Regions from separate parts of the Arthrobacter sp. TMN-50 genome, predicted to be linked through region 3. Evidence: riboswitches for the same ligand, from Rfam matches in the RefSeq annotation. Region 3 holds a riboswitch; each other region holds the start of a gene.
What was found. A riboswitch is a leader RNA that binds a small molecule or an ion and turns the genes downstream of it on or off. The one in region 3 is predicted to bind cyclic di-AMP.
Positions count from the first base shown of each region.

Region 1: linked by a shared signal. The riboswitch ahead of ACX80A_RS10940 (C40 family peptidase) and the one ahead of ACX80A_RS09010 (NlpC/P60 family protein) in region 3 are both predicted to bind cyclic di-AMP.
Region 2: linked by a shared signal. The riboswitch ahead of ACX80A_RS14950 (C40 family peptidase) and the one ahead of ACX80A_RS09010 (NlpC/P60 family protein) in region 3 are both predicted to bind cyclic di-AMP.
Region 4: linked by a shared signal. The riboswitch ahead of ACX80A_RS07305 (NlpC/P60 family protein) and the one ahead of ACX80A_RS09010 (NlpC/P60 family protein) in region 3 are both predicted to bind cyclic di-AMP.

Region 1 covers NZ_JBTNDG010000008.1:86,004-91,271, forward strand. Annotated here, with positions in the region: gene ACX80A_RS10925 (isocitrate lyase/PEP mutase family protein) at 1-593, opposite strand, end outside; gene ACX80A_RS10930 (alpha/beta fold hydrolase) at 590-1,450, opposite strand; gene ACX80A_RS10935 (TetR/AcrR family transcriptional regulator) at 1,544-2,095, shown strand; gene ACX80A_RS10940 (C40 family peptidase) at 2,237-3,127, opposite strand; cyclic di-AMP (ydaO/yuaA leader) riboswitch at 3,131-3,344, opposite strand; gene ACX80A_RS10945 (F510_1955 family glycosylhydrolase) at 3,553-4,194, opposite strand; gene ACX80A_RS10950 (DUF305 domain-containing protein) at 4,257-4,892, opposite strand; gene ACX80A_RS10955 (hypothetical protein) at 5,015-5,268, opposite strand, start outside.
Region 2 covers NZ_JBTNDG010000025.1:12,648-17,915, forward strand. Annotated here, with positions in the region: gene ACX80A_RS14935 (FAD-dependent oxidoreductase) at 1-425, opposite strand, end outside; gene ACX80A_RS14940 (class F sortase) at 1,008-1,523, opposite strand; gene ACX80A_RS14945 (hypothetical protein) at 1,507-1,641, opposite strand; gene ACX80A_RS14950 (C40 family peptidase) at 2,038-2,892, opposite strand; cyclic di-AMP (ydaO/yuaA leader) riboswitch at 2,896-3,109, opposite strand; gene ACX80A_RS14955 (metal-sensitive transcriptional regulator) at 3,432-3,839, shown strand; gene ACX80A_RS14960 (hypothetical protein) at 4,048-4,830, opposite strand.
Region 3 covers NZ_JBTNDG010000005.1:152,446-157,713, reverse strand. Annotated here, with positions in the region: gene rpmF (50S ribosomal protein L32) at 1-202, shown strand, start outside; gene rnc (ribonuclease III) at 266-1,072, shown strand; gene mutM (bifunctional DNA-formamidopyrimidine glycosylase/DNA-(apurinic or apyrimidinic site) lyase) at 1,081-2,067, shown strand; cyclic di-AMP (ydaO/yuaA leader) riboswitch at 2,397-2,557, shown strand; gene ACX80A_RS09010 (NlpC/P60 family protein) at 2,561-3,451, shown strand; gene ACX80A_RS09005 (DinB family protein) at 3,559-4,113, shown strand; gene ACX80A_RS09000 (NAD-dependent epimerase/dehydratase family protein) at 4,138-5,109, opposite strand; gene ACX80A_RS08995 (alpha/beta fold hydrolase) at 5,106-5,268, opposite strand, start outside.
Region 4 covers NZ_JBTNDG010000003.1:217,008-222,275, reverse strand. Annotated here, with positions in the region: gene serC (phosphoserine transaminase) at 1-417, opposite strand, end outside; gene ACX80A_RS07315 (metal-dependent transcriptional regulator) at 664-1,371, shown strand; cyclic di-AMP (ydaO/yuaA leader) riboswitch at 1,510-1,683, shown strand; gene ACX80A_RS07310 (M23 family metallopeptidase) at 1,686-2,486, shown strand; cyclic di-AMP (ydaO/yuaA leader) riboswitch at 2,611-2,775, shown strand; gene ACX80A_RS07305 (NlpC/P60 family protein) at 2,781-3,683, shown strand; gene ACX80A_RS07300 (NlpC/P60 family protein) at 3,732-4,625, shown strand; gene ACX80A_RS07295 (HNH endonuclease) at 4,857-5,268, shown strand, end outside.

The sequences.
Region 1 (5,268 bases), on a different contig from region 3:
CCAAATCCGTCGACGAGGGGCTCGATGACGTCACGGGTCAGCGCTCCGGGAACGAATACCAGGGCTGCCCCGACGTCCAGGAAAGCTCGACCTCGGCGGATTGCGTCGTCGATGCTGTCTTTCATTGGGCGGTCACCGGCACGTGCAATCGCGTCCGTGCGCGCGTTCAACTGAAACGCGATGCCCTCGTCGTTGGCTGCGGCGATGATGGCTTGCACGCGGGCGACGGATTCATCGAAGGGTCGCAGTCGGTCTTCGACGTTGGCGCCAACGACGCCGAGCCCGATCGCTCGGCGTATCGTCTCGGCCGGGTTTTCGTATCCGTCATCAAGATCGGCTGTAACGGGAAGGGCAACGGCGTCTACGATCGTTTTCACCCCGGCCAGTGCCGTGTCCAAAGGCATGGCGCCATCGGCATAACCGTAGGAGGCGGCAATTGAGTGACCAGCCGTGGCGATCGCTTTGGTCCCAGGCAGTGCTGCGACAGTCGTGGCGCTGATGGCGTCCCAAACGTTGACAACCCGCAGGATCTCCGGTGCGGTGTGCAACGACTGCAATTGCTGGGCGCGCTCGAGGATGTACTGTTCGGTCATTTTTCGCCCCCGTTTCCTGTCAGTTCCTTGTCAAGGAAGCGAAGGAGCACATCATTCACCTCTGAGGCATGGGTCCAAAGCATGCCATGAGGGGCTCCCTCGATCTCCACATAGTCCGCCTCAGGCAAGGCTTTGTGGAACTCCCGTCCTGTCGAGTCGATCGGCAAAATATTGTCAGCTGTACCGTGCACGATCAGCGAGGGCACAGTGATCTTGGCGACGTCTGCACGGAAGTCGGTGAGCCAGGTGGGTTGTGCCCATACAGAGGCGTGAGAAGAAGCCGCGTAGGCAAGGTTCTTGTTTGCTGCGAGTGCTTCCTCGCTAAGCCGGGCGCCGAGGTTGTCTTTGGTGTTAAAGAAGTCATCAAAAAAGTTGGTAAAGAATGCGTACCGATCCGACTTGACTGCCGCAAGCAACCCATCGAACACCTCCTGAGAAACCCCAGCAGGATTATCTTCGGTCTTCAGTAGGAAGGGCTGAAGCGAACCGAGGAATACTGCCTTCGTAACGCGGTCTGAACCGTAGGTGCCAAGGTACCGTCCCACTTCGCCGGTTCCCATGGAGAATCCGACCAGGACAGCATCACGCAGATCGAGCGATTCCAGGACTGCCTGCAGGTCAGCGGCGTAGGTGTCATAGTCATGGCCAGTGGTGGGTTTGGAGGACTTACCAAAACCTCTTCGGTCGTAGGTGATGACCCGGTAGCCAGCATCAAGAAGGGCCGAGCTTTGCTTCTCCCATGACGACCCGTCAAGGGGATACCCGTGAATCAGAACGATCGGCTGGCCGTCTCCGTGATCCTCGAAGTACAGCTGAACTGGGGCCGAGTTTTCGTATCCGGCGGTGATGTACGGCATCAAGCGAATCCTTCCAATAGGATGAGAACGAGCGTTCTCAGGATACTACCGACACTACGGGAACGGCGGTTCCGCCGCAAGTACACTGGGACAATGGACGAAGGAAAGGTGCGCGACAGGGTGATCGAGGCCGCTGACTCGCTGTACTACGGGCGCGGCATCCAGGCTGTAGGAATGGATGATTTGCGAGAGGCCTCTGGCGTATCCCTGAAGCGGCTATATCTGCTGTTTTCATCTAAAGAGGCGATTGTGCTTGCGGTGCTCCGGTACCGGCACCAGCTGTGGACCGATGGCGTCACGTCTGCTGTAGACCGCGCCACGTCCCCACGGGAACGCCTGCTGGCCGTCTACGATTATCTCGCCGACTGGTTTGCCACCGACTCATTTCGGGGCTGCGGGTTTATTAATGCCTTCGGGGAGCTTGGCGCCGTTTCGCCTGCAGTTGCCGAGATAGCCCGATTACATAAACGCTCCTTTCAGGAGTACCTATCCCGCTTGGTCGCCGACGCCGGTGGAACCGAGGAACTTGCCGCTCAGCTGGCCATCCTGGCGGAAGGCGCACAAACCACCGCCGCGATTAGCGGCACCATCGAACCCGCAGGGCAAGCCCGCCGAGCGGCCGAAATCCTCATCGACTCCCGCTGAGCTTCTCGAACGCTGATACCCAACGACTATTCAGATCAGGTCAGGCATGAGTTAGTAAAACACAAAAGTGGCAGATGCCCTCCGTTCAGGGCACCTGCCACTCTTGTTCGGCTTACGGAGGATATCCGTACGGCCTCGGTGTTAGCCGTTGACTCGGACGAAGTAAGATCCGGCGAGGTCGGACAGCGGGTGCTCAATGGTGAGGTTGGCCCCGTTCATGCCGCTGCTGATGACGTTCCCGTTCCCCACATAGATCGCAATGTGGCCGGGGCGGACGACGAGGTCACCGGGCGCGGGGCTTGATACCCGGGTTCCATACTGGTCAAACTGCAGCGGTCCAAGGTCGCCAACGTTCAGGCCGATGGAGCGTAGTGCCTGCTCGACGAGGATGGTGCAATCCTGAATGGACCCAAGCTGGCCGTAAGCCGAAGCGACCAGTGCAGCGCCAACGCCACTCGCTGGAGTGGAAGGACTGTCTGATGCAATCGGGGTGATGGAACCGGAAGCCAGAGCCATCATTGCCGGCGCAGCCGCCGGTGCCGCAGCCGTCGGTGCCGCGGCGGGAGCCACTGGGGCGAACGCTTGAAGCGCGGACGGTGCAGGTGCGGATGGTGCCGGAACGGTAGCGGGATCGGCGGCAGGGGCCGCGCCGCCTGCGAGCTGGATCTGCTGCCCCGGGTAGATGATGGAGGCGTAGGACAGGCCATTCTGCGTCAGCAGATTGTCAAGGCTGATGCCGTTCCGTGAGGCAATCGCCCCAAGCGTATCGCCGGCGACGACCGTGTGAGCTCCCGCGGCAGCAGCGGGCGCTGAGATGGTTGTTGCTTGAGCTGTGTTTCCGGCGTCCTGGGTGTATGTTCCGGCGTGGGCGGTAGCTCCGACCGAGAAGACAAGGCTGCCGGTCGCGGCTGCGATGATTGCTGGTTTGCCCAGTGCGACGGCGTTGGACTTCGCTGACTGGGCCAGGCCCTCGAGGGCGATGGAGTGGTTGGTGGCGGCGCGGTGACGTGCCGGGATGGACGTACGTGACATGGTGGTTTGCCTCTCCCATGCCTGCGGGGTGAGCTGTCGGGTTCGGATGGGAGTCACCCGGCCGGCCGCCACCGGTGCACTATTCCTGCCATCGCGAACGACGTAGGTCATGCACTGGATAGTCGGATCGACTTAACCCCGAGGGTCACCGTGTGCGGTGGCCCGGTGGAAACGTGGTTCCCCCGTCCCTGCCATCTGGATTGTGCGAACGGTTCCCGGAGCAGCGGCAGGGCTCGGCATTCTGCTCGGGAGTGTGATCTCGGCGGGGTGCCAGGATCACTCGAAAAAGAATACCCCACCCTGGTATTTAAGTCACATTAGGGTAACGGTTCCCAGGGATTGCCCAGGGGGCGATCAGGTTCCACGTCCTTCGAACGAAGTAACGATACCGATTCTCTGAACCGTCGTCCCTCCGGTCCGGGCGGTTACTGGTGGTTGGATCGAATGTTCGTGAAGGTCCGCCCGTTGTCGTTGGAAACCTGGACTCTGTCTTCGGTCGCGACCCAGATCCGCATTAAGCCGTCGTCAAGCATGTGGGTTGTGATCGCCGCTGCCTGACCGGAAACTATACCTTGTTTCGTCCAGGTCAAACCTGCGTCCCGGCTGGTATGGATCTGGCCCTCAGGTGTAATTCCCGCAGCAATACCTTCAGAAAGGGCGGTCAACATGAGGAGGGGCGCTCCAGGTACGGCAGCCCACGTCTCGCCGTTGTCCGTGGAACGTTGCAGGCCTCCCTCGGTTGTCGCGAGAACAGTACCGTCACGGGGTGTTGCAGCGAGGTTGAACGCAGGAATCTGTCCATCGACGAAGTCCCAGGAGGTTCCGTCGTCGCTGATCCGGAGCTGACCGTCGAATCCCACTATCCCGGAGTCGGTGGCGGCGAGGGCATGGAAGTCGGACTCGCCCTGCTGGGATAGCGGCTGCCAGCTTTGCCCCTGGTCGGTCGATCGAATGAGCCCGACCGGGTCGGGAAGTTCTGATCCAGGCCCCGGATGCCCGGATGCGTAGAAGTCTCCGTTTCCCGCCGCGGTAAAACCCATCAGATCAATGGTTGGGCCGATTTTGATGGCTGGCTAAGGATGAGGAGGGCCAATTTTTGCCCTCCTCATCCGGTGGAACACCCGCAGGGCTAGAATCCGGCGAGCAGTTCTTCCATTTCCTGAATTTCCGCTTGCTGGGTTTCCGCTATCGTCTCGGCGAGCGCAATTGCTTCGGGGTTCTCTCCGTTGTCGATTTCTTCATGGGCCATGTCCACCGCGCCGATGTGATGTTCAGTCATCGATTCGAGGAACATCTCGGCCGCATCGTCACCTTCCGCGGCTTCAAGGTCGGCCATCTGGTCTTGGCCCATCATTCCGTCCACACCACCGGTGGATCCCATGCCGTGGCCCGCCATCCCACCTTCGGGCATGACCGGCCGGTCCCACGCTTCCAACCAGCTGGTCATGGTTTCAATCTCGGGGTCCTGTGCCTCTTTGATCCGGGTGGCCAGATTGACGACGTCGGGACTGACATTGTCCTTGGCTAGCATCACGTCGCTCATTTCGACCGCCTGTTGGTGGTGGGGAATCATCGACTGAGCGAACATCGCGTCGGCGTCGTTGTGCTCGGGCGATACCTCGGCAGTGGATTCGGCTGAGGTTGTTTCCGGGGTGGAAGCCGATGGTTCGTCCACCGAAGTCGCGGGATTGGTGTCGCTGCCGCAGCCAGCGAGGGTGACGATAGTAGCAACGCTCAGTACAGAAAGGGAAAGGTAACGCTTCATAGTGATCTGATCCTTTGGAATTCATCTGATGAAAGTCTGTAGAAATGCCCTCGATGGGCATAACGATGCCGTTGGGTGGGAGCCTTATCGCTCAGCACACCACAAGGTCGAGTGCCGGTGTTTTAGGTCCGGCTGATACAGAGTTGAGTCAGCGAAGGAACAGGGATCGAGAGGGGTTGCAGTCGGATAAGTGGTGGACCGCGCAGCAGCACCGACCCGGGTACGAGCCGTCCGGAACGTACCAGGGACACCAGCACGACGACCATGATTACCGCCAGGAGGCACATCCCTAGTGCGGCTCCATCATTCCCGCAAGACCCCAGGCAAAGTGGTGCCGATTCACCGTTGCCCGTGTTCCTTTCTGCGGCCGCGGCGT
Region 2 (5,268 bases), on a different contig from region 3:
CCCGGGCTCACTCCCCCAGCATCGGCCAACGCCGGATCGTGAACAAAACCTGGAACATTGCGAGCAATATCATGCATCTTCGCTAACTCAGCCGGTCGGGAAGCGATCGGGTACCGAAAGTAGAAAACGGCTGGCCGAATGAACACGCCAGTTTCCTGCGGCCGTTTAGCCAGCTCTCGGAATTGCTCGTATGAAGCCATAGCCCATGCCTTGGATTTCTCCAGCAGGATCTCGTCATGGTGGCGTCCACATACCGATGGCGGCCACTCCCACACCGCCCCCGCAGCGGTCGAGGTAACTTCCGGAGCGAAACTCTCGGCGACCACCGTCACGTTCCAGCCTTCCTTCCGCAAGGACAACGCCGTCGTTAGCCCGATCACTCCAGCCCCGATCACTAGGGCTCGTCGTCCGTGATTCTCCACCATCTCTTGCCACCTCACTGTCGTCGCTTCTATCTGAACCGCAACCGTAAACCTTCCATTCACTGGAAGGTCAATACGATCGCAATAGGTTCGCGTCAGCTCACGTTGTTTTGCTCGCGAAGCGTCGGGAATGAACACTTCTGCCTTGGCGGCCTAGGTGACTGGCCGAGTGCGACGTTGGGAACCGGCACCCCTCGCAGCTTTGTGTGAAGGCCGCGAACTTTTCCCGGAACAAGGGGCTTAGGGATTTCAAGTTCCAAAGTGAACTCGAAATACCAATCAGATATACGAGCGCCGCCGGGCTCGAGAACGAACTAATCGAAGCCGCACACGGAAAGACGCTCACCAAGCCCATCGCCCGCTACGGACGCGTTGATCTGCCAATTTTGCAGGTATTGGAAGCCGCTCTGGCTCTGGTATCGCCAGGACCGTCAAAACAGGCACGGTCTGGCCCTAATCCTCCTACCTAATGCCATCGTCGGCGTCTAAGACTACGAACTGCAGAGTGGCCCTAAATAGCGTGCTCCCAGTCACTAGTGCAGGGATCGTTGATCGGGCCAGCAGCGGCTATCGAATTCACAGGTCTTAGGTGACCAGCTTTGCGTAGACGACGTAGTTATCGTCGAATTCACCGGTATCTGGGTTATAGCCGTCGCAGGTGATCAGGCGTAGTTCGGATCCCTCCGTGTTGCCGTAGACCGTCAGGGTCGGAAACTCGTCTTTGACGTACTGCTCGCCGCGTTCGAAAACGAAGGTCGCCGTGGTGCCGTCTTCACGAAGCACATCAATGGTGTCCCCGGCCTTGAGTTTGCGCAAGTCGGCGAAGACGCCTGGTCCGCCGCCGGTTGCATTGACGTGGCCTAGGAGGACAGCTGGTCCGCGTTCGCCGGGGGTGGGGGACTCGTTATACCAGCTCGCCGGGGCGCCGGGGCCATCTGGAGGAACCTCCAGTGAGCCGTTTTCACGCAGCCCAAGGCTAAGCAGCTCTGATCCGGCGCCGATGGAGGGCACACTGAATGAAACCGGGGCCGACTCGGGCAACACCGGCAACTGGGTAGGAGCAAGGGCCGCCGCCGCGGGCATCTCAGGCGCGGGCGGCACAGGTGTCGGCGTGGGTGTCGGCGTGGGTGTCGGCGTGGGAGCTGGAACCGCGGGCGAGGAAGAAACCGTCGGCGCCGACGCCGTTCCTTGGCTTTGGGGTGGGGCGTCTGTTGCGCAACCGGTAAGGATGAGGGCAGCAACTGCTGCTGAGGCTAGGTAGCCACTGCGACGTCCGCTGGGTGAGCTGAGCATGATGAGCTTTGTCCAATCAATTCGTGGGACTTAGAGGGTTGTTCCTTGACATTGCTACTGCAGGCCCCCAACCAACGTGCTTGACTATTCTTCGAAACAGCCGTCGAAACGGATGGGTTCCTCGTGAACCGACTGACCAGCAAGCAACCGGGGCATGTTTATGTTCATGGTGGCCGCCTGCGACTGTTAGCCGTGAACGGCGGCTAATCGCAGCATGGTCAGACAATATGGGAACCCGGACACAAAAAGTGGCAGGTGCCCTCCGTCCAGGACATCTGCCACTTTTGTTCAGTTTACGGAGTCTCTCCGCAAGGCCTAGGTGTTAGCCGTTGACTCGGACGAAATATGATCCGGCGAGGTCGGATAGCGGATGCTCAATGGTGAGGTTAGCCCCGTTCATGCCGCTGCTGATGACGTTGCCGTTCCCGACGTAGATACCGATGTGGCCGGGGCGGACGACCAGATCGCCGGGCGCGGGGCTTGAGACTCGGGTTCCGTACTGATCGAATTGCAGGGGTCCGAGGTCTCCGACGTTCAGGCCGATGGAACGCAATGCCCGCTCGACGAGGATGGTGCAGTCCTGGATGGAACCGAGCTGCCCGTATGCCGAGGCGACAAGGGCTGCGCCGACTCCGCTTGCCGGAACTGACGGGGTTTCCTGTGTAATTGGGGTGATAGACCCCGAGGCCAACGTCATCATGGCTGGCACGGCGGGGGCTGGTGCCACTGGGACTGCTGCCGGGGCGATTGCCTGGGCTGCAGGTGCCGCTGGAACAGTAGCGGGGCTGACGGCCGCGCTTGCACTGCTGGTGAGCTGGATCTGCTGCCCCGGGTAGATCACTGAGGCATAGGACAGGCCGTTCTGTGCCAGAAGGTTTTCAAGGCTCAGTCCGTGCAGCGCGGCGATCGCGCCTAAAGTGTCACCGGCGACGACAGTGTGAACCCCTGCAGCCGTTGCCGAGACGGTTGTTGCCTGTGCGGTCGTGGCATTCTCGGCGTAGGTTCCCGCGTGAGCGGTGGCTCCAACGGAGAAAACGAGGCTGCCGGTCGCGGCTGCGATGATGGCTGGCTTGCCCAGTGCGACGGCGTTGGTCTTCGCGGTCTGAGCGAGGCCCTCAAGGGCGATGGAGTGGGTAGTGGCGGCGCGGTGGCGTGCCGAAAGGAATGAACGTGACATGGTAATTTGCCTCTCCCATGCCTGCGGGGTGAGCTGTCGGGTTCGGATGGGAGTCACCCGGCCGTCCGCTACCTAAGTGCAGCGCCTGCCATCGCGAACGATGCAGGTTCTACGCTGGATAGTCGAATCGACTTAACCCCGAGGGTCACCGCGTGCGGCGGCCCGGTGGAAACGTGGTTCCCCCGTCCCTGCCATCTGGATTGTGCGAACGGCTCCCGGTGCAGCGGCAGGGCTCGGCATTCTGCACGGGAATATGATCTTGGCGGGGGTGCCGGGATCACTCGGACGAGAATACCCCACCCTGGTATCTATGTCACGTAACGGTTACGGTTACGGTATTCAACACCCACTCATGTGGCTACTAGGTTTGGTGTGCCTACGATCGATGAGCGGAACCCATAACGGCACTCAAGCGTTCTGGGCGAGTTGAAGCGTCGTTCATACTTATGGTTGCTGCGCGGAACGCGTAGCTGGGGACGCACCACCGATCTGATCTGGGCACGGCCGGAGCATATCTGTTGGTAGTGAAAGGAAAGCACGTGAGCGCCGAACCTGGATCTCGAAGCAGTACAACAGACTCCCTGAAGGCAGCTGACACGGAGTTCTCCCCGGCGGAGCCAACAAAGACTGATCATCCGGCGACCAATCAAGCAGTACATGGCTACTCCTCGGACAAGGCCGCCTGCTTGCGGCGTCTGAAGCGCATCGAAGGACAAGTCCGCGGGATAGCACGCATGATTGACGAAGATCAATACTGCATCAACATCCTTACCCAGGTCGCTGCGGCAAACAGTGCAATGCATGCCGTAAGCCTGGGATTGCTGGAAAACCACCTGCAACACTGCGTCGTCGAAGCAGCGCAAGAAGCTAGAACCACCGGATCCGCCGAAGCCATCGACGCGAAGGTCAAGGAAGCAACCCAGGCCATCAGCAGACTGCTACGCTAACCGTCATTCTTGGTCTCGCCTCCCTATGCAGGTATCCCAGAAGATTTGGCGGGGAGTGTGGTCGCCCACGACAGGGATACCGCTGTCGTCTGTGTACGACAAACGACCGCCGCAGAGGTTTGGGGCTTCTGCGGCGGTCGTTTTGGGTGAGCTATTCGGTGGAAGGTTCGGATCCGGTTAGTTCAGGTAGTGATGTGTGTTTAGCTGTTTATGCGTTGGTGTTGCTGCGGCGGACCATGTAGGTTCCACCGGCTGCTGCGGCCAGAACGAGTCCGCCACCGAGTGCGAGCATGGCAGTGTTGGACCCGGTTTCCTGGGCCACACCGGTGTCAGCGCCACCGGCAGGCATGTCACCCATCTGGGAGGCTACAAGAGTTCCACACAGCGCCGGTGAGGTTGCCCCGAGAGGAAGTGAAGGATCCAGGTCACTTGGGGAGTTGAAGACTTCCTCGGAGACACCAGCAGTTGCCGGGTCCAGGCCGTGGACAACGACGACGGCGGTGCCGGCTTCGAGGGAGGCCTTGGTTTCGGCGTTGAGGTCAATCTCGCGTTCGACGGTGTAGCTTCCGCCCTGGCCGCCGAGCTCGAGGTTGAGGCCCTCCTCAGGGCCGGTGGCGCCGCTGGTGGTTAGTGTGGTCAGGATACCACCGTAGGAGGGAGCACCGTCGGTGGTGTTCAGGATGCCATCGCCGTTTGCGTCATCGGCTGGGGTCGGGCATTCACCCAGTGCTCCACCGTGGATGTGCTGGACGTGAGGGTATGGCCCGTCCATGAAGGTCTCTGCAAGACCGGAAACCTGCAAGTCCACCAATGCCTTGTCACCGGTGACATCAACGGTGATGGTGCCGGTGCCGGTGGTGCCGTTGAGCTGGCCCAGGGTCGAGGAGTAGGAATGGCTCTCTTCGCCATGCGCTATCGCTGGGGAGGATGCCATGGCTAAAGCGCCGAGGGCGAGGGTGGGGACTGCAAGAAAACGCATGGCCTTGTTCATGAAAGTTATTCCTTCACTGTGCGGTGAGCGCGCATCCCGGGTAGGACACGCCCTAATAAGTGATTCGGAGCACACTCCTGGGTGGATTGCCCCCACACAGCTACCCTGAAGCTCCAGCACCCGCAAAACGTTGTGGTGCTTGTTCTCACTGTAAACAAAGAACCGCCCCCTGGATAGCGTATTTGTGTGACGGATGATCCTGGTGAGGCGCGTGGGTATCTTCGGCCTATCGCCGAAAACTATCTAGCCCGATGGTTGCGGTGCGCGGACGTCCAAAACATCTAAAATGTCGCCGCTTTTCTTGAGCACGCACAACAGGTAAAGAACAACCCATATTGCCAGGTAAAGCTCAGACGGCAGGCGTAGTGTTTTAGCTATCTTCATGTGCGAGTGACTGATAGCCGGGCTCTTTTCTACCCGGTCGAAAGGGTCGGAGAA
Region 3 (5,268 bases):
GGCTGTTCCTAAGCGGAAAATGTCCCGCTCGAATACCCGTGCACGCCGGTCCCAGTGGAAGGCAACTGCGCCCAAACTGGTGAAGACCGTGGAGAACGGCCGCGTTACCTACAGCCTGGCGCACCAGGCCAAGGTAGTAACCGACTCCGCCGGCACTGCACTGTTCCTTGAGTACAAGGGACGCAAGGTAGCCGACGTCTAACGACCGCTGCATACCCCGGCAACGGGGTAATCGCAGCGTTCTTATGCGAACGCGTAAGTAGACGTGGCTACTACTGAAGACCTTTTGAAGCGTCTCGGTGTCTCTATAGACGCCGGGACGCTTCGTCTTGCCCTAACGCACCGCTCATTTGCCTATGAGCAGGGGGGGATCCCCACCAACGAACGTCTCGAGTTCCTGGGCGACTCGGTGCTGGGGTTGGCGGTCACTGACGCGTTGTACCGCGACAACCCCGACCTGTCTGAAGGTGACCTCGCCAAGCGGCGGTCCGCCGTCGTCAGCACCCGTGCCCTGGCCGGGATAGCGCGCGACCTCGAGCTGGGTCAGCATGTCCTGCTCGGCCAGGGGGAAAAGCTGACTAACGGCAAAAACAAGGCGTCAATCCTTGCCGACACCATGGAAGCTGTCATCGGTGCCACGTATTTGAGTAATGGTATTGAGGTTGCCCGAGCCATGGTGATGCGGCTGGTTGCTCCACTGCTCGGCAGCGCTGCAGCGATGGGTGCCGGCACCGACTGGAAGACCAGCATCCAGGAAATCGCCGCCGCACGCCGCCTCGGCGTTATTGACTACAAGGTCACAGGCTCCGGGCCCGACCATGCCCGTTCCTTCGAGGCTCTCCTCACGGTGGGCGGTCTGCCGTATGGCTCGGGATCCGGTCCGTCGAAGAAGGAAGCGGAGCAGGAAGCGGCTGCCGCGTCATGGAAGATGCTGCGGGTCGTCGCCGCGGAACCCAAGTCGTCCGCCTCCTCGGCGTCGGTCCCTGCTGCTGCCGCCCCGACCGAGGACGCTGCCGATCCTACTGCTGCCGATCCTGCTGCTGCCGCCACGACTTCGACTGAGTCAGCCTAGGCTTCACGATGCCCGAACTACCTGAGGTCGAGGTGGTGCGCCGCGGCCTGGCCCGCTGGGTGTTGGGGCGAACCATCGACGACGTCGACATCCTCGACTCCCGGTCCATCCGCCGTCATGGGCTCGGGGTCGAGGACTTTGCAGGAAATCTGGTGGGGGCACGGGTGCTGGACGTAGTGCGGCGCGGAAAATTCCTGTGGATGCCGTTGGCTGCGCCGGCCGAGACCGCCAGCGCTGGTTCTGCTGCTGTCGCACCGGTCGCTCTGATGGCGCATCTGGGCATGAGTGGACAGTTACTGGTGAAGGATGCCGGTGCCCCAGCGGAAAAGCATCTGCGGGTCAGGCTGACACTGTCGGCTGCCGAGGATCCGTTGACCGGGCCTTTGCCGCGGGAACTGCGATTTGTTGATCAGCGAATTTTTGGTGGTCTCTTTGTCACGTCAATGGTGTCCACCGCGGACGGCCAGCCGGGCGGCCTCGGGGAACACCCGGTGCCGTTGATTCCGGCAGAGGCTTCCCACATTGCCCGCGACCCGCTCGATCCGGCGTTCTCCTTTGACGGGTTCTACGCGAAGCTGCGACGGCGCAAGACGGGTATCAAGCGGGCGCTTCTCGACCAGGGCCTGATTTCCGGGATCGGCAACATCTACGCGGACGAAGCACTTTGGGCTGCCAGGGTGCATTTCGCGCGGCCGACCGACTCCATGCGCCGGGCCGACGCCCTGCGGTTGGTGGATGCCTGCCGGGACGTCATGGTCCGGGCGCTTGAGGCGGGCGGTACCAGCTTTGACTCCCTGTACGTGAACGTCAATGGTGCGTCCGGATACTTCGAGCGTTCGCTGAATGCCTATGGCCGGGAGGGTGAACCGTGCACCCGCTGCGCCAGCGATCCGCTGTTGCCGGGGGTTTCGCCGATCCGGCGAGAAATGTTTATGAACCGTTCGTCGTTCAGCTGCCCGCGGTGTCAGCCCAAGCCCCGGAATGGCCGCTGGTAGGTCCTGGCCGCTGTCTCCGGAACCTTTTGCCCACTTGTCCTCCACCCGGGAGACTTACCCACATAGCGCAAGTGGGTCGGTAGCAGGTGCCTAGGGTGGGTAATCATTGGGTATGGACACACTAGACGACCATGAACGAACCGGAGACGTTTCTGGATCTCGTCCAACGCTGCCTCCGACCTCTTAGATCCGACATCAGCACCGAAGGGAGGTCCCTTTCCAAGGCACTGCCGCCGTAATCCAAATGTGACAAAACCCCCGGAGCGAAATGTACAGTAAACGGCACGCCGGGTTCCGTTCAACTCAGCGTCCTCCCGACAGATTGCCTAATTCTGCCGCTGCCGCGAGGTCCGTTCGCATACATCCGGCAGAAGCGGGGGAACCAGTAGTGGTCGCCGAAAGACGGCCTAGGGGTGAAGGCGTGGCATCACGCCCGGGTGGCTCCCATCCGAATCCGACAGCTAACCTCGCAGGCACTGGGAGAGGCAACATCATGTCCAAGAATCGTTACATCGCGCGCCACCGTGCAACCCCGCCAAGCGCCATGCAGACCGTGTCCAAGGCAGTCAGCTCACACGCTGGCGCTATCGGACGTCCAGCAGCAGTCGTCGTCGCAGCATCAGGTCTGATGTTGAGCGCCGGACTGCCAGCCAACGCTGCTGGAGAAATCAACGTCCAGGCCGCGCCGGCACCTGTCGCTCAGGCTGCCAGCGCCCCCGCCCCGGGCACGACCACTCACACCGTTCAGGCCGGAGACACTCTGGGCAGCATCGCAGGCGCCTACGATGTCAGCCTTGAGTCGATCTTCACCGCCAACGGTCTCGGCTGGGACTCGGTCATCTTCCCAGGCGAGGTCATCTCACTGACCGGCAGCACCGGTCCGGCAGCGCAGGTAGCGGCACCGGCTCCAGCAACTCAGGTAGCAGCACCGGCCCCGGCAACTCAGGCAGCGGCACCAGTTGCCCCCGCCGAGACCAGCAACCTGGGCATCACCACCGCCTCGGAGGACATTCAGCCAATCGCTGCAGCGTCCACCGGCGGGCAGGTGTCCAGCGCAGGGATCGCCGGAACCGCCCAGTCAATGATCGGCTCACCGTACGTCTATGGCGGCACCAGCCCAAGCGCTGGCTGGGACTGCTCAGGGTTCGTGCAGTGGGTCTATGCCCAGCACGGCATCGATTTGCCCCGCACCAGCCAGGCACAGATGGGCGCCCTGACCCCCACCAGCAACCCTCAGCCAGGTGACCTCGTCGTCCAGAACGGCGGCGGACACATCGGCATCTACATCGGTGGCGGCCAGATGGTCAGCGCACTGAACCCAGGCCAGGGCACCCTGGTCCACGCGGTCAGCGCCATGCCACTGGTTGGGTACTACACCCTCTAAACCCTCCGCTCCGGCGGTACGGGCACGAGTATTCGGATGCGTCATCGGAGAAATCCGGTGGCGCATCCATGCTTTCCGGACAGAACGGTCACCGATAAGGTAAGCCAATGACACCAGAAGCAACAGACGGTTCAGGCCGGGTCAACGGAAGATTGTGCCACGTCACCGAGCCCGCGCACCTCGGTGACGAACTGACAATCACCCTCGGCTTCCTGCAGCGCCAACGCGACCTGGTGGCCTGGAAAATGGAGGGAGCCGACGATGACGTGCTGCGCTCAGTCGCAACTCCGACCGGACTCACCCTGCACGGGCTGGTGCGTCATCTGGAGAACGTCGAACGGTCATGGCTCAGGGATGTCTTCGCCGGAGAGCAGGGTCTCGACTATGACTGGACCGATGAGGACCCCGACGGCGAATTTCACGTCCCACCTCACACCGCTATGGCACGGCTGCTCGAAGACTATGCGGCCGAGGCTGCACGCTGCGACGCCGTGGTCCAGGCAGCCGTCTCCCTTGACGCCACCTCGTCACGGGACGGCTACACGCTCCGATGGATCCTTCAGCATCTGGTGGAAGAAACAGCACGTCACCTGGGCCACATCGATGTTCTGCGGGAACAGGCCGACGGCGCCGTCGGCGAAGAGCCGGCCAATGGCAATTAGGGCGCCGAGGGGGAGTGGGGAAGCCTAGCGTCCCTGATAATGCAGTGCCAGACGGGACAGACCCTCATCGATTGACACGGTCGGCGTCCAGGCCAGCAGCTCGCGGGTGCGGCGCTGATCAAACCAGTGAGCGGTCGACAGTTGCTCGGCAAGGAACCGGGTCATGGGCGGTTCGCTTTCGATGCCACCCCGCTGCCACACGAACTCCACCAGCGACCCAGCGACCCGCGCCATCCGGCCCGGAACCGACCAACGCGGCGGCTGCACCCCACCAGCCCGGCAAATCCCCGCGATCAGCTCGCCGATTGGCCTCGGTTCACCGTTGGTGACCACCACGGCCTGCCCCGCCAACCGGTCCACGCCGTCAAGCGCGGCGGCGATCGCTGCTGCAGCATTGTCCACATAGGTGGTATCGACCAGGGCGGTGCCGGCGTCCAGGAAGGGCAGACGCCCGGCCCGGGCGCGCTCCATCACCCGCTCCACCAACTGGGTATCCCCGGGGCCCCACACAATGTGGGGTCGGACGGCGGCGACCCGGAAGTTCTCGCTGCTGGCGGCCAGAGCCAGCAGTTCAGCCCGTGCCTTGGTTTGGGCGTAGTTACCCCGCACCAGGTCCGGGGTGGCTTGCGTGGCACCCTGTCCCACAAGCGCCTCGCCCACATGCGCCACCGACGGCGACGAAACGAAGACGACGTCCCGCACCCCAGCGGAACGCGCAGCAGACAGCAGCAGCCGGGTGCCCTCCACATTGACTGCCTCAAAATCGGCCGCAGCACCCGCGAAGGACACCTTGGCCGCAAGATGTACCACCGCGTCCCTGCCCTGCACCGCCCGCCGGACGGCCGTCGAATCGGTGACCGATCCGAGACAATCATCGATACCGGTCAGTCCTGATGGTCGACGCTGGAACGCCCGCACCTCGTGCCCCTGCGACCGGAGGAGAGCTGCCGTCACCCGACCCAGCATTCCGCTTGCGCCGGTGACCAAAACCTTCACAGGGCGCCGATCTTCCCGCCAGCGAGCACCCCGGCCGCCCAGGACGCCACCCGGGTTCTGTCGATCTTCGCGTTGTGCCGGATATCCGTGGGCAGCGAAGGAACCACCAGCACCGCCGACAGTTCAACCCCGGCGGAACGGGCTGCGTCTCGTGCGCCG
Region 4 (5,268 bases), on a different contig from region 3:
CTCCGCCACCGGTGTGGGTCGGGTCCCAGGGGCCGACGTGATCACCGTCGACGCTTCAAGGAACGGGGCCCGGCTGGTCGCTGACGCGAACTTCGACCCAAACTCGCCGAAGGACAGGTGCTGGGCCTTGGTGTCAACCAACCCGAAGGAGGCTACATCCCAGAACGCGGTGGACCCGCCGACGCCCAGGATCACTTCGTAGCCATCCGGCGCGCTGAACAGCTGGGTCAGACCCTCCCGGATGGACCCGACAAGATTGCGCACCGGCGCCTGGCGGTGGGACGTCCCCAGCAGGGTACGCCCGGCCTGGGTGAGTGCTTCCAGTTGCTCATCGCGCACCTTCGAGGGGCCAGCGCCGAAGCGCCCGTCCGCGGGGAGGAGCCCAGCGGGGATCGTGTGGTCCGGGGAAATGCTCATGGTTTCTCCAAGGGGTAAGCGCGCAACGTGGGACGGGTTTCATTCTGCCGCACTGCCTGCCTCCGCTGGCATTTGTGAACAGACCACGTGGTGCGCACGGCGACGCCTGATTGCCCGGGCCAGCGGGAAATGAGTTAACCTTGGGAGGCGTAGGACTCACGTTCGGCGCTGGCGTTACGTGCCGCGTTCCCACCGCGAAAGCTGCCCGCTGTTCCATCCCGCACCAGTGCCTAGGAGCTGAACCGTATGACGGACCTCATCGATACCACTGAGATGTATCTGCGGACGATCCTGGAACTGGAGGAGGAGAACATAGTTGCCCTCCGCGCCCGGATCGCCGAACGGCTCCGCCATTCGGGTCCGACTGTGTCGCAGACCATCGGCCGGATGGAGCGTGATGGATTGGTGGTGGTTTCCGGCGACCGCCACCTGGAATTCACTGACCTCGGTCGACGTCGCGCCATCGGTGTGATGCGTAAACACCGCCTCGCTGAACGGCTGCTTTCCGATGTGATCGGTCTCGATTGGGCGTACGTCCATGAGGAGGCGTGTCGCTGGGAGCATGTGATGAGCGAACGGGTTGAACAGCGCCTGTACGAGCTGCTGGGAAAGCCCACCGAGTCGCCCTACGGCAACCCCATCCCCGGGCTCGAAGCGCTGGGCGGCCCGCCGACCGAAAACTTCGCTGCCGGTGTGCGCAGTCTCCTCTCAGTAGTCGGAACCAACCCCTCGGGGTCGGTGGTCACCCTTGTCCGGCTGGCGGAGCCCATCCAGGTGGATCCCGAGTTGCTCTCGCAGCTTGATGAGGGCGGATTGCGGCCAGGAACAGTCATCAGCGCGCAGACGGTCGGCGATTACGTGTCGGTCCGGGTCGAGGGGATCGACGGGGCGCTCGAACTGCCGCCCGACGTCGCCGCGCACGTATTTGTCTCGGTCAGCACGACAGTGCCTTAAGGTAGTAAAGCGCACTGTTGCCGCAAGTTATCCACAGGAAAAGATAACGAACGTATCTCTTTTGCGTCTGGTCGCGGATAATGGAAAACTGGCGTTGATACATCAGCGTTACCTGATCCGCACGCCTAACCCTGTCAGCGGATCAGGATGCTGAGAACCCGTGACAGGGGCGGAGGACCCATCGACGGCGGCCGATCTGCCGCCTTGGGGTGAAGCCCGGATCCGGTGCCGTGTCAGCGGATCAGATCTGGGCCGAGTTACTTCCCGACTCGAATCCGACAGCTAACTTCGCAGGCATATACGAAAGGGACCCTTTGTCGAAGCAGCATGCTTCGGGACGCCGCCGTGCCGGTGCCCCGGTACCTACCGCGCGTCCCCGAGACGCCCAGCGTCTCGATCGACGACGTCGGGCCACCCGCGTCAGGAACGACCTCTCAGTGACCGGGCTGAGCCAGAAGATCGCGATCGCCGCCGCCGCCTCAGGCCTGGTGCTGACCATCGCGTTGCCCACCACCGCCGCATCCATTCCGGCCGAGGACATGCCGGACGCCGCCGGCGCTGCCGCCGCCGTCATCGAAACGGCAGTACCCCGCGACATCAAGGTCCCGGCCGCTGCTCCGGTCGACTTCAGTCGCACCGCGCTGCAGAGCACGTTCGATGCCGACGTCAAGCTCAGTGAGATCATGACCGCCGCAGGATCGACCGCCGTGCCGGCCGCGGCCCGAGGGTCCCTGTCAGCGCCAATGAAAGAGCTGGTCCTCACCTCACCCTTCGGCTACCGGGTAAGTCCGATCACAGGGATGAGCGGCGAGCTGCATTCCGGACAGGACTTCAGCAGCTCCTGCGGTTCTGAAGTCTTCGCCGCAGCGGCCGGCACCGTCACCTTTGCTGGGTGGCACCCCTATGGCGGCGGGAACCGTGTAGTCATCGACCACGGCAACGGGCTCGAATCCTCCTATAACCATCTTTCCCTCAGTAGCGTCAATGAGGGGCAGAAAGTTGACCGCGCTCAGGTGGTCGCACAGAGCGGCAGTACCGGCGCGTCAACCGGTTGCCACCTGCACTTCGAGGTGATGGTTGACGGTCAAACAGTGGACCCCATGGGCTGGCTGTAACCAAGGACATATCGTTCCGTGACCGGAATGTGACATTGTGATCAATCTGATGTACCGTCAACCTCGTGCCAAATTCTAGTCAATTTGGCACTCCCGAGCAGATCGCCTAGCTCTGCCACTGCCCGGGGTCCGATCGCACAATTCGCATGGCAGAGGCGGGGGAACCAATTACTGGATTTCGCAGGAAATCCTTGGGGTTAAGTCGCGTGTTTCCAGTAGGAAATCATGTGGCCGGGTGACTCCCATCCGAATCCGACAGCTCACCTCGCAGGCAATTGGGAGAGGCAATCAAACGTGTCAACTAGCTCTTCTCTGGGCCGCCACCGGGCCGTCCGCACGCACACCAGCCCCTTGACAGCCATCTCCAGCGCTGTCTCGTCGAACGCTGGATCAGTAGGCCGCCAGGCCGCGGTCATCGTCGCAGCTTCGGGACTGGTCCTGACAGCCGGACTGCCAGCCCACGGGATCGGCCAGTCTGAGCGCGTTGCACTCTCCACCCCCTTGAATCCCGTTGCGGTTACCGCTGACTCCGTTAGCGCGGCCGCCACCGCAGACATCACCTTCGAGCGCACCGCCGTCACGGCAACGCCCGCTGTGGTGGAAATCGCACCAGTAGTTGAGGTCCAGGCCGACGCCGTCGCGCCTGTAGCTGAGGTCCTCGCTCCGACCGCCGTCGTCGAGCCCGCCGTTCAGGAATCAGCACCGGCGCAGGGTCCCGCTACAGCACCGGCGCAGGGTCCCGCTACAGCACCGGCGCAGGGTCCCGCCGCAACGCCTGCAGCCGCCGCAACGCCTGCAGCCGCCGCGCCTGCTCCAGCCGTTGCGGCTCCGGAGCCTGCCGCTAAAGAGGTGGCCCCGAAGCCACAGCCCGCCAGTGTTTCTTCGAGTGGTATCGGTGCGGCTCTCGTAGCTAGTGCCTACTCGCAGATCGGCGCAGTGCAGGATTGCACGGTTCTCGTCGAGGTGGCCTTGCGTTCGGTTGGTAAGACGGTCGGTGACCTGGGGCCCGAGCAGTTCTATGCGTACGGCGACGTGGTCGGTTCGCCTCAGCCAGGGGACCTCGTCATCCGCCCGGGACACGTTGCGATTTACGTCGGCAACGGACAAGTCATCAGCAGCGGAATGAACGGGGTCAACGCGACCATTTTGCACCCGTTAGCTGACCTCGCTGGCTCCAGTTTCGTCCGTGTCCGCTAAAGCTTCCGTGTCCGCTAAAGCCCAAGAATCAAACTGGAGAATCTCAGAATGACAACACGCGCCGCTATTGCACGTCACCGCGCCGATAGACGCCAGACCACCAATTTCTCGGCCCTGGCCAAGGCAGTCACCGAAAACGCCGGTGGCATGGGTCGGCAGGCTGCCGTCATCGCCGCAGCATCCGGCCTTGTTCTGACTGGCGGGGTGTCGGCCAACGCCGCCGACCTTTCGCTCGAGTCGGTGGAACGCGTCGCCCTCGCCTCGGCGTTGGAGATTCAGGCAGCACCAGCAGTTGTCGAGGCACCAGCGGACGCCGAGATCGCCTTCAACCGCACCCCGGTCAAGGCCGTTGCGGCTCCGACCATCGTCGAAGCCCCCACAGTGACCGCACAGGTGGAAACCGTCGCCGAGGTAGCCGAAGCTCCCGTCGTGGCCCCGGCCGCCGAAGTAGCACCCGTTGAACCAACACCCGTCACACCTGTTGCAGAACTGAAGCAGGCAGCGCCCACCCAGGTAGCGCCCGCTCAGGCAGTGCCCGCTCAGGTTGTACCCGCTCAGTCTGCGCCAGCAGCCGAGGCTCCGGCCGCACAGCAAAAGCCAGCCGCTTCCTCCGGGGTAGCTGCCACCATCGCTGCTGCAGCGCAGGGACAGCTTGGGGTCACCCAGGACTGCACCCGCCTCGTCAGCAACGCCCTCGCAGCCGCAGGGATCAACTTCCACGGCTGGCCAGCCGGTTACCTGTCCCTCGGACGCACCGTCAGCGCTGGCGAAGCTATTCCGGGCGACTTACTTTACTATGCGGATGGTGGCGCCGGAGTGGCTCACATCGCCGTTTACATTGGTGGTGGCCAGGCCGTCCACGGGGGATTTAACGGCAACCAGACAGTTGTTGCACCAGCTGACCTGGGCTCAGGTCCCGTCTACATCCGCGTTGGCGGCTAAGACACACAACGCTTCAGCCTGGAGGACCCGAGGATTTCGATCCCCGGGTCCTCCTCGCGTATAAACCTGATGCTGGCCCACCGTGGTCCGCCGACGCCACGCACTGTCCCTGGTCGGTGGATTAGCAAACCGGGCGTCCGCCGAACTACTCTTACTCTGAATAAGTCAGTTGTCGTCCTGTTCTCCCGGACCACAGGGACGCAGGCCCGAAGTCGGCAAAGAGGAATGTGCATGCGCACTCTCGTTCTGAATGCTGGATATGAGCCACTGGCGGTAGTGACCTTCCGCCGGGCGCTGGTGCTTGTGCTGGCGGGAAAGGCGAGTGTGGTCGCGGAAGGGGAGGACCCGGTGGTCGGACCTACCGACGTTCTGGGTCGGCCCTCGGTCATCCTGCTGAACCGCTACGTGAAGATCCCCTACCGCCACAGCGTGATGGTCACCCGCCGGGGAGTGCTGCGGCGCGACAACCACCAGTGCGCCTATTGCGGGAAGAGTGCCTCGACTATCGATCATGTCTTCCCGCGCTCCCGCGGCGGCGCCTCCAGTTGGGAGAACCTGGTGGCATGCTGCCTCCGGTGTAACAATGACAAGAGCGACAAGACTCTTGCCGCCCTAGGCTGGCACCTGCTGGTCACCCCCCAGC